Regions from separate parts of the Thalassospira sp. B30-1 genome, predicted to be linked through region 1. Evidence: riboswitches for the same ligand, from Rfam matches in the RefSeq annotation. Region 1 holds a riboswitch; each other region holds the start of a gene.
What was found. A riboswitch is a leader RNA that binds a small molecule or an ion and turns the genes downstream of it on or off. The one in region 1 is predicted to bind cobalamin.
Positions count from the first base shown of each region.

Region 2: another riboswitch for cobalamin. It lies ahead of cobU (bifunctional adenosylcobinamide kinase/adenosylcobinamide-phosphate guanylyltransferase); the one in region 1 lies ahead of IT971_RS02770 (ABC transporter substrate-binding protein).
Region 3: another riboswitch for cobalamin. It lies ahead of IT971_RS05350 (CbtB domain-containing protein); the one in region 1 lies ahead of IT971_RS02770 (ABC transporter substrate-binding protein).

Region 1 covers NZ_CP065232.1:612,480-615,756, forward strand. Annotated here, with positions in the region: gene IT971_RS02765 (AraC family transcriptional regulator) at 30-947, shown strand; cobalamin riboswitch at 1,003-1,199, shown strand; gene IT971_RS02770 (ABC transporter substrate-binding protein) at 1,410-2,450, shown strand; gene IT971_RS02775 (iron ABC transporter permease) at 2,492-3,277, shown strand, end outside.
Region 2 covers NZ_CP065232.1:4,739,513-4,742,789, reverse strand. Annotated here, with positions in the region: gene cobN (cobaltochelatase subunit CobN) at 1-125, opposite strand, end outside; gene cobW (cobalamin biosynthesis protein CobW) at 216-1,256, opposite strand; gene cobU (bifunctional adenosylcobinamide kinase/adenosylcobinamide-phosphate guanylyltransferase) at 1,289-1,828, opposite strand; cobalamin riboswitch at 1,888-2,112, opposite strand; gene IT971_RS22080 (hypothetical protein) at 2,425-3,000, shown strand; gene IT971_RS22075 (histidine phosphatase family protein) at 3,070-3,277, opposite strand, start outside.
Region 3 covers NZ_CP065232.1:1,155,117-1,158,393, forward strand. Annotated here, with positions in the region: gene IT971_RS05335 (hypothetical protein) at 1-89, opposite strand, end outside; gene IT971_RS05340 (hypothetical protein) at 262-468, opposite strand; gene IT971_RS05345 (helix-turn-helix transcriptional regulator) at 602-1,066, shown strand; cobalamin riboswitch at 1,186-1,400, shown strand; gene IT971_RS05350 (CbtB domain-containing protein) at 1,432-1,605, shown strand; gene IT971_RS05355 (CbtA family protein) at 1,609-2,292, shown strand; gene IT971_RS05360 (hypothetical protein) at 2,366-2,890, shown strand; gene IT971_RS05365 (DUF1636 domain-containing protein) at 2,891-3,262, opposite strand.

The DNA of each region.
Region 1 (3,277 bases):
TCATATTAGAGAAACAAAGGAGTTTGGCGATGCCTGTGTTTGAAGAGATGTCTGAGCTGATTGACAGATACTGCGAAGGCGAAGGTGTTGCCGAGACGCCGGTAAAGGCGGTGCATCTGTATCGTGCGACCGGGCCGTCGATGAAAGTTCCGACAATCTACAAGCCATGCCTTTGCATTATCGCGTCAGGTGCCAAAGAGGTCACTCTGGGCGAGGCGGTTTTCAGTTATGCGCCCGGAAAGTATCTGGTGGCGTCGGTCGACCTGCCGATTGTCGGCTGTGTGACAAATGCCAGTGCAGCACTTCCGTATCGCAGTTTGTCGATTGAACTGGATGGTCAGATGTTGGGCGATCTTGTCACCCAGATTGATCTTCAGGTCGGCTCGGCATCCGAAAGCGATTGCGGTCTTCATGTCGATAACGCCAGCGATACCTTGCTGGATGCCGTGATGCGCCTGTTGCGCCTGTGCGATGAGAAAGACGATATTTCGGTGATGGCGCCGATGCTTCTGCGCGAAGTGCATTATCGCCTTCTGCGCGGCCTTCAGGGGGCCAGGATTGCGCAAATCGGCATGGGCGGCAGCAACATGCAACGCATTTCCAAGATCATCCGCCTTATGAAGGACGATTTTGCCGCACCGCTTCGGGTCGATGATCTGGCGGCACAGGCGAATATGAGCCCGTCTTCCTTCCATCATCATTTCAAGCAGGTAACCTCCATGAGCCCGCTTCAGTATCAGAAACGCCTTCGCCTGACGATGGCGCGCCAGATGATGCTGACCGAAATGAAGGATGCGGCAACCGCGGCCTATGAAGTCGGATATGAAAGCGCATCACAATTCAGCCGTGAATATGCCCGCATGTTTGGCGCGCCACCGATGCGCGATGTCTCGGCGATCCTTGGGCGGCTGGGCGGCGATGGCACGGCGGCGGCGAACGCCTATTGAAAATTGTAATCATTGCGATTTATTCGCAATTGGCTTGACCGGCCTTCGTGACTATGTGACACCGATAGATGTCAGTATCCGACAAGGATAAAGGGAATTCGAAGCCGTCCGTGAAGACGGTTAACCGAAGCTGCCCCCGCAACTGTAGGCGGTGAGTGTTTCCTTCTGAAAGCCACTGGGATATTTCCCGGGAAGGCAGGAAAACACAACGACCCGCGAGCCAGGAGACCTGCTGACATGAATACGACGGACCGGGCGGGGTGCCCCGGAGGATGTCGGTATATGTCACCGTTCCGGGCGGGCTGAAAGCCATTGGACCGCCCTTGGATCCCGGCATTTCCCGCCATTTTTCAGCACTTTAGCCAGTCCCTTGACCATAGTAGCTTTGATGTTATGTTATAACATAACATTTATTGGTTTGGTATGTCCGGTCGGGAAATGAAATTCCCGATCAGCATATCCATGAAAGGACGCAAAGTGATTGAACTGAACAAAAAGGTTCTTGCAGTCGGGGTGTTTGCTGCAGGACTGGCTTCTTTCGCGCAATACGCATCTGCCACGGAATATCCGCTCACACTGGAAAATTGTGGTCGAACCCTGACCTTTGATCAGGCTCCGAACCGTGTCGTATCGCTTGGCCAAAGCAGCACTGAACTGCTTTATCTTCTGGGACTGACCGACAGGGTGGTCGGAACGGCCGTATGGCTTGGCCCGGTGCAGGAACAGTTTCGCGACGTCAACGCCACCATTCCGCGTCTGGCAGACAACGATCCCAGCTTTGAAAGTGTGGTCGGCCAGAAACCCGATATGGTCGCAACCCAGTTCCAATGGCATATCGGCCCGAATGGCAAGGTCGGAACGATTGACCAGTTTGCTGAACTTTCAATCCCGGTCTATACCGCACCAGCCGATTGCGTCGGTAAGGACAACACCACGGGCGGTGACGGAACGCGGATTGATGCCTTTTCGATGGATCAGATCTATCAGGGGATAGCCGACCTTTCGAAAATCTTCGATGTCGAGGAACGCGGCGCAGATCTGATTGCCGATTTCAAAGCCCGCGAACAGGCTGCGCGCGAAAAAGTTGCCGCCGTGAATGGCAAGGGAATTTCGGCACTGTTCTGGTTTTCCAGCGCCGAAATCGATGTTGATCCGTTTGTTGCCGGGCAGAAAGGCGCACCGGCCTATGTCATGTCGATCCTTGGTGTGGAGAATGTCATCGACAGTGATGATGAATGGCCCACAGTCGGGTGGGAAACCATCGCACGAACCAATCCCGATATCATTGCGATTGGCAAAATGGATCGTCGCCGTTTTCCGGCCGATGACTGGGAACTGAAAATGCAGTTCCTGAAATCCGATCCGGTAACCCGTCAGATGAATGCGGTCAAAAGCGGAAATATCGTCGTCATGGATGCCCAGTCGATGAACCCGACCATGCGGACAATCGACGGCATTGAAACCCTGGCCAAGGCAATCGAGGCGTTCGAGGCAACCCAGTGATCGGGCCAATGATCGGGAATATCATTTCCAGCCCCGTTTTCATGAAACGCATCAGCGTGGCATTTGCCGCGCTGATGTTGCTGGCAGCGGTCCTGGCGGTTGCCGCATCGGTGGGCGAAACAGCGATCCCGGTGGGCACGGTGATCAATACGATTGCCAATCATTTGTGGGATGCCGGTCATCCGGTGGATGCGATTGATGCCGGTATAATCTGGAACTATCGGCTGAGCCGCGCCATCGTTGCCGCAAGTTGCGGGGCGGCCTTGGCCGTTTCCGGTGCGGTCCTGCAGGCGCTTTTGCGCAACAGTCTTGCCGATCCCTATCTGCTCGGCATTTCGGCCGGGGCATCGACCGGTGCGGTCAGCATCGTGATCCTAGGTCTTGGGGCCGGGATGCTTTCGCTGTCACTTGGTGCATTTATCGGCGCAGTGGCGGCATTCGCCTTTGTGACCCTTCTGGCGTTACAGGCCGGGCGCGGCACGGGGGCGATCATTCTGGCCGGGATTGCCGGATCGCAGATGTTCAATGCCCTGACATCCTTCATTGTCACCAAATCGGCTAGTGCCGAGCAGGCGCGCGGCATCATGTTCTGGCTTCTGGGCAATCTTAGCGGCGTGCGCTGGCCCGATGTGTGGCTGGCTTTACCCGTGGCTCTTGTCGGGCTTGTCGTGTGTCTTTGGCATGCTCGCGCACTTGATGCCTTTACATTTGGTAGGGAATCCGCCGCATCGCTTGGTGTTCCGGTCAGGCGTGTGTATGCGATCCTGATTGCCGCGTCCGCGATGATGACCGCGGTAATGGTCAGTATTGTTGGCTCCATTGGTTTT
Region 2 (3,277 bases), 660 kb from region 1:
CCCGCCAGACAGGCAAGCTCGGACTCTGCCGCCGACAGGATAACGACATCGCCCGGGCTTTGCCCCAGATCGACGGCTTCGCTTCCATCGGTAACAAGTCCAGGCTGGGCGGCAAGCAGATGCATCGGAAATGTCCGTTTCTTTTATCGTGTGCTGGTTCAAGATCATCCGCCCGCACAACGTTGTCGACCGGATGATCTTACAATTTCAAAACGTCACGATGCCTTGATTGCCGCTTCGATGGCACCGCGATCCAAGCCATGCAAGCCGATCACCACCAGTTCCGACCGGCGCGTTTCGGTTTCGGCCCACGGCCGGTCGAAATAACGCTGGAACCTCTCACCAACGCCCTGAACAACCTGGCGCATCGGCTTGCCGGGAATATCAAGAAAACCCTTGATCCGTAGGACATCGAACTGACGCACGACATCAATCAGGCGTTTTTCAAGTACGGCCGCATCGTCAACCGCGTCAAGTGACACGACAAAGCTTTCAAAATCGTCGTGGTCATGTTCGTGACCATCGTCATGATGTGAGGGGCGGCTATCAAGATCGTCTTCGGCCGCCGCTCCAAGTCCCAGCAAAACAGCATTTTCGACCTTCGAATGCGCGGTCGCGATGATCTTGACCGATGGGCGTTTCAGCTCGGCCCGGATATCTGCCTCTACCTTGGCAATTTCGGCAGCGCTCAGCAAATCGGTTTTGTTCAGAACCACCATATCCGCACAATGAAGCTGCTCTTCAAACAGTTCCTCAAGCGGGCTTTCATGATCAAGATTATCATCAGCCTCACGTTGGGCCTGAACCGCATGATGATCATGGGCAAACAGACCGTCGCGCAATGCCGCCCCGTCCAGAACAGCCACCACACCATCTACCGTGACCCGTGAACGGATTTCCGGCCAGTTGAACGCCTTGACCAACGGTTTTGGCAATGCCAGTCCTGACGTTTCGATAACGATATGATCAGGCGGCGTGTCGCGATCAATCAGGCCCTTGATGGTCGGCAGGAAATCATCGGCCACCGTGCAACAGATGCAACCGTTTGCAAGTTCGACAACGTCGTCCTCGGCACAACCCGATATGCCACATCCATTAATCACCTCGCGGTCCACGCCCAGATCACCAAATTCGTTGATGATCAGCGCAATCCGCTTACCCCCGGCATTTTCCAGCATATTGCGGATCATCGTGGTTTTGCCTGCACCAAGAAAACCGGTGATCACTGTTGCCGGAATTTTTCCAAGCTGTGCCATATTCAATTACCCTTAAATCTATGAATTCTGATCTATTTAACCGACATCGGAATGCCCGCAACCACAAGCGTCACCTGATTGGCAAGCTCGGCAATCCGTTGATGCAATCGTCCGGCATGATCACGAAAGCTGCGCGCCATGGCATTTTCCGGCACAATCCCGAAACCAACCTCGTTCGAAACCAGAAGAACTGGGATATCCAGCCCCGGCAAAAGGTCGCAAAGCCGGTCAAACTCGGCCCCGATATCGCGATCTTCCAGCATCAGATTGGTCAGCCAAAGCGTCAGGCAATCGACCAGAACCGGTTTACTGCCGTCGTGATTGCAGGCAGACAGGACAGCGCAAAGATCAAGCGGTTCCTCAATCGTTTGCCACATTTCGCCGCGCGATGATTTGTGAAGTTCGATGCGATTTGCCATTTCCTCGTCCCATGCACGACCGGTCGCGACATAAATACCGCCGCCTGCATGGTTGATCCGGTTTTCAGCAAACCGGCTTTTGCCCGATCTGGCACCGCCAAGGATCAGATGGATCCCGGCAAGCTGGCTGCTATCAGCCATATTCTGGGTCATACCCACTTTCCTTCGCCTTGACCTCCCACCGAGGCCGGATTGCGTTACCCCATATCCTTACGAACAGGAATACCGATGGCTGGTTTCCTGGCTGCGGGCATGAAAGCAATCCGCCTTCCCGGCATGTTGTCTGCAAATCAACATTACCGGTGGCTTGTGACATCACATCACCCGGATCACCCAACCCGTTACAGTTGCGGGGGCAGCACCGGCATCACACCGGTTTCCCATCACCAAACGGCAGCGCCGAACCTAGCAGCTTTACCCCCACGACCAAAGCCCAAACTCCGACCTAGCCATAAGGTCAGTATTTGTAAGAATTGACTGCTTGTCGGCGGTTATTCTTTAGGAGAACATAATTTTGTCACGATGGATCAGAGCCGACAAAAGCCGCCCGCGTGACCGCCGGACATTACAAAACAAACAAAGTCCGGATGCCGAAACCGCAAAGGGTTTCGGAAAAACTTCTTGGGGTTAATTGGAAATTTGCTGATCAAATGGCAATTCATGAACAAATTCAACGAATTCGGAATCTGAAATCAACAACCTGGCAGACCGTATCACGCGAAGACATGTGGCGCGGGCTGCTGGATAGATTGAGCTATAATGATCAATCCTTTCCCGAATTCCTGCAACATCATGCTGTAAATGGTGAAATATCATTGGCGCGTCGTGATGTTCGAAACATTTATGCCAGCCGCCCGACCTGTGGTGTTGTCGCGACCATCATTTGGTCGCATGCGCGTGGCATCCGCGTAAATGCGCTTTCTCTTCTGGTCCGTGACCTGACGAAACTCGTAGAATTGTTCGAAAATGACGATTTCGACGAAGATCAAATGTCACTGCTTCTGGGCCAGCCCGGGATATCCATCCCGACCGCCAGCAAAATGCTTTCAGCCTGTGGCAAGAAATACAAAGGCAAACCCGCCGCCATCATCGACGACACGATCATTCAGGTTATCGAAGCACCGGAATTTGCATCCGACTTTACGGAAATCAACGAGCTTCGCGGCAAATCGCGCAGTCGGCCTATTCCCTACTACGAAGCCTATCTTGACGATGTCGCGTCAATCTGTGGCAGATACGATGTCTCTGCCGATATGGTAGATCGCTTTTTGTCGGAATATGCACTTGTCGATGCGCAGGAAACCGATCAACGGAAATCCGCCTGAAAACTGATACCCTGTGTGGCATGTCATTCAAGCCCAACAGGGTATCGGCAACTGCACAGCCCCCTTTAATCAGTAACGCAGATTAACCCCGGTCACCCGCCAGCCCGGTTGATCGACGCCGGTTATATGTTCGATCCGGGTCACGCCAAGCGTATCGATATGAAATGATAAGGCCGCCTCAAGCGACAGACCAAGCGCATTGGCAAGGGCCGCGCGCACCGTCCCGCCGTGAATAACGGCCACAATATCGCGCCCGGCCCAATATCTTGTCAGCCGG
Region 3 (3,277 bases), 540 kb from region 1:
GATTCCTTGCAATGGGCTGTAAGGCCGAATTCCCAATCCTTGAATTCCTGATGGAGCTTGGCGTGCTCCGGAAGGGGACGGGCTGTCATGGGAGCCTCCTTTTGCTTTTCCAGACAATTTCAATCTGGCGCGTAATCATGTCATCGATTTGCAATGAAAAGGCGATTTTGGGGCATTCTCTATAAAGGGCATAAAACCGGCAATTTACCTGCCAATCATATCGTTCCATGCTTTTTCAAGATTTGCGGTCGCCTTGTGGAACTACTCTGCGGTGGCGTTGCTTGCGGCATCGCCTTCGGCCTTAAGCTTTTCCCACGCCTCATTCATCTCGTTATAGGGGCCGGTTACCTCTTTGGGCAGATTTCCGACCTGCATGTCGTTTTTCGCGCAGTAACCGGCAACATTCCGTTCCCAACTGTCGTGGGACTGGCGCAGATTAAAAATGTCGAGTGCTGTTTGCTCTTGCATCGGTGTGTCTCCTTGTTCTGGTGGGCACTTTCGATGATGTGTCATACCTGTAACGTTCCCTGCGTGGCGGAGTTCCATGCACGCAAACATCAAGTCCCCTTGCCAAGCGATGCAGGGCGTGGAAAATAGTGGCATGTCACAAAGCAAAGCAAAATCACGTAAAGTCGAAGTCACACCGGCCCGCCCGGTCGTGGTCAGCGCCAATAATGATGGTGACGATTGTCAGGAATGCGATACCGCGGCACGTCTTGGCCTTTCCACCGAACAGGGGGAAGCCGTAACGCGTGATGCGTCGCGCGCCACCGGTCATAACCTGTCGCTGCCCGATATCGAGGCGGCGGCAAAAATCTTTGCGCTTTTGGGGGATGCCGGGCGGTTGCAGCTTGTTCTGCGCTGCATGGAAAAACCGCAAACCGTTGGCGAACTGGCCGAGGCATCGGGCATGTCGCAGTCGCTTACCAGCCATCATCTGCGTCAGTTGCGCGATCAGCGCATTCTGGCCTCCGAGCGCAACGGGCGTCATATCTTCTATCAGATTGATGACGAACATATTTCCCGTGTTGTTCGAGATGTCTTTGCCCACGTCACACACGACTAAGCCACCCCCGCACTGATCTTTGCGGGCATTCCAGTCGCAGATCGACAATCGGGCGAATATGTTCGTCGAATGATCACCCGGCCTGCGTGGTTTTCACATTGCACTTGCGCAAAATTACCGTCATAAACGAATGGCTTGGTTTTTCCCGCTCTGCTCGGGGTTGGGAAACGAAGAGGGAATTTGGAAAGCCGTCTGTTTGACGGTCAAAGCCAAAGCCGCCCCCGCGACTGTATGCGACGAGTGCCCGCCATCATACCACTTGCGAAAGCAGGGAAGGTCGGCGACGCATGAAGACCCGCAAGCCAGGAGACCTGCCAGGCATGGACCCGAACCGACTGTCGGGTGTGACAGCAAAGGAGATTTCTATGACCACGCAGACCGCGGCATTTGCCGTTTCGAAAAAATCCGTTCTTCTGCCGATCCTTGCCTGTGCCGTTTTCGGCATGGCGATTGTCTTTGTGACCGGCCACGTTCAGGCGGACCTGCTTCATGATGCGGCACACGATGTGCGCCACGCGACCGGCTTTCCCTGCCACTAAGTCATGTTCACACGCATAGTAACCAGCGCGTTGTTCGCTGGTGCTGCAGCGGGGCTTATTGCGGCCCTGCTACAGCTGTATTTTGTGCAGCCCGTTTTGCTGCATGCGGAGCTGTATGAAACCGGTGCCCTTGTGCATTTCGGCGGTGACGCGGTTAGCGCGCATCAGGATGTCGGCGGGATTGATCCGCTGCGTGACGGGCTAAGCATCCTGTTCACCATGCTGGTCTATACCGGCTATGCACTGATCCTGATCGCGGCCATGGCCTTTGCCGAAAATCGTGGTCATGTGGTGACGGCGCGCAATGGCATCATCTGGGGCATTGCAGGGTTTGTCATCGTGCATTTCGCACCGGGCTTCACCTTGGCGCCAGAGGTGCCCGGTGTTGCTGCGGCCGATGTCTATGAACGGCAAATCTGGTGGTTTGCGACGGTGGCAACCGCGGCACTTGCGGTTTGGCTGATCGCCTTTGGCCGGAACTGGCTGGCGTGGGGGGCGGCGGTTGTTCTGCTTCTGGCGCCCCATGTTATCGGTGCGCCGGAACCCGATCAGTTCAGCGGTCCCGTGCCGACCGAACTCGGCGCGCTGTTTGCTGCGCGTGCCTTTGGTATCGGGGCGGTGGCCTGGGTGTTGACCGGGCTGTTTGCCGGGCATTTCTGGCGGCGTGAAGCCGACCGGGAAGCGTAAAACGCAATCACATTGATCAGGCGCGGTATATTCCGCGCCTGTTTTCTTTCATTGATTTGTCTGGATAAACGAAATGCCACGTTCACTTGCTCTTTTCGGGATCGGGCTTGTTTTTGGCGGCGGGATTGGCTTTCTGGTGGCGGCGGGCAATGGCATCACCCTTGATGGTCATGACCATTCCGATCCGCGCGCGCATGGGGAAAGTGCCCATGGTGATACGCATGACACGATGAATGTCAACGGTGCCCATGCCAGCCATGATGCCGTCATTTCACTGCCCGATGCCGTTGATGCGCCAAGGCTTGATGTTGCCATTGCGCCCGATCCGGTCAGTGGCTGGAACCTGCATCTCTTGGTGCAGAATTTCCGTTTTGCCCCCGAACATGCCAGCAGTCCCCATATCCCGGGCGAGGGACATGCTCATGTCTATGTTAACGGCACCAAGATCGCCCGCCTGTATGGCCCGTGGCTTCATATCGCAGACCTTCCAGCGGGCGATAATGAGGTTATCGTGACCCTTACGGCCAATGACCATAGCCAGCTTGCCGTTGGCGATAAGCCACTGCGTCAGGTCATGACTGTTTCGGTTGCGCCATAATCACAGGGCCGGGATACGGGCCTTAAGGCAAAATCGAAGACGTCCGCAGCCGCGTGCGTCTTCGATCCATCCATCCGGGGCGTTCAGATATTCCCGGCAGGTGGCAATGATATCGTCAATATCACGATGTGCCGATAATCCGGCAAAAAGATAACTTGCCCGCCCGGTTCCCTGAAGTGCAACCGATGTCGGGTCGCTGCATGATCCCATGCAGTCAACCTGCGTGATTTCAAACGTTTCGGGCAATTCCGCCTGATCAAGTGCCGTGCCTAACTGCCGCACAAAACCATCCGCATCGACAAAATCCGTCTTTGGGTCCGGATCAGCATCAGGTGCTGGTTGGCAGGTTTTGCAAATGACAATACGGGGCATGCGGCGGTTGGCCTT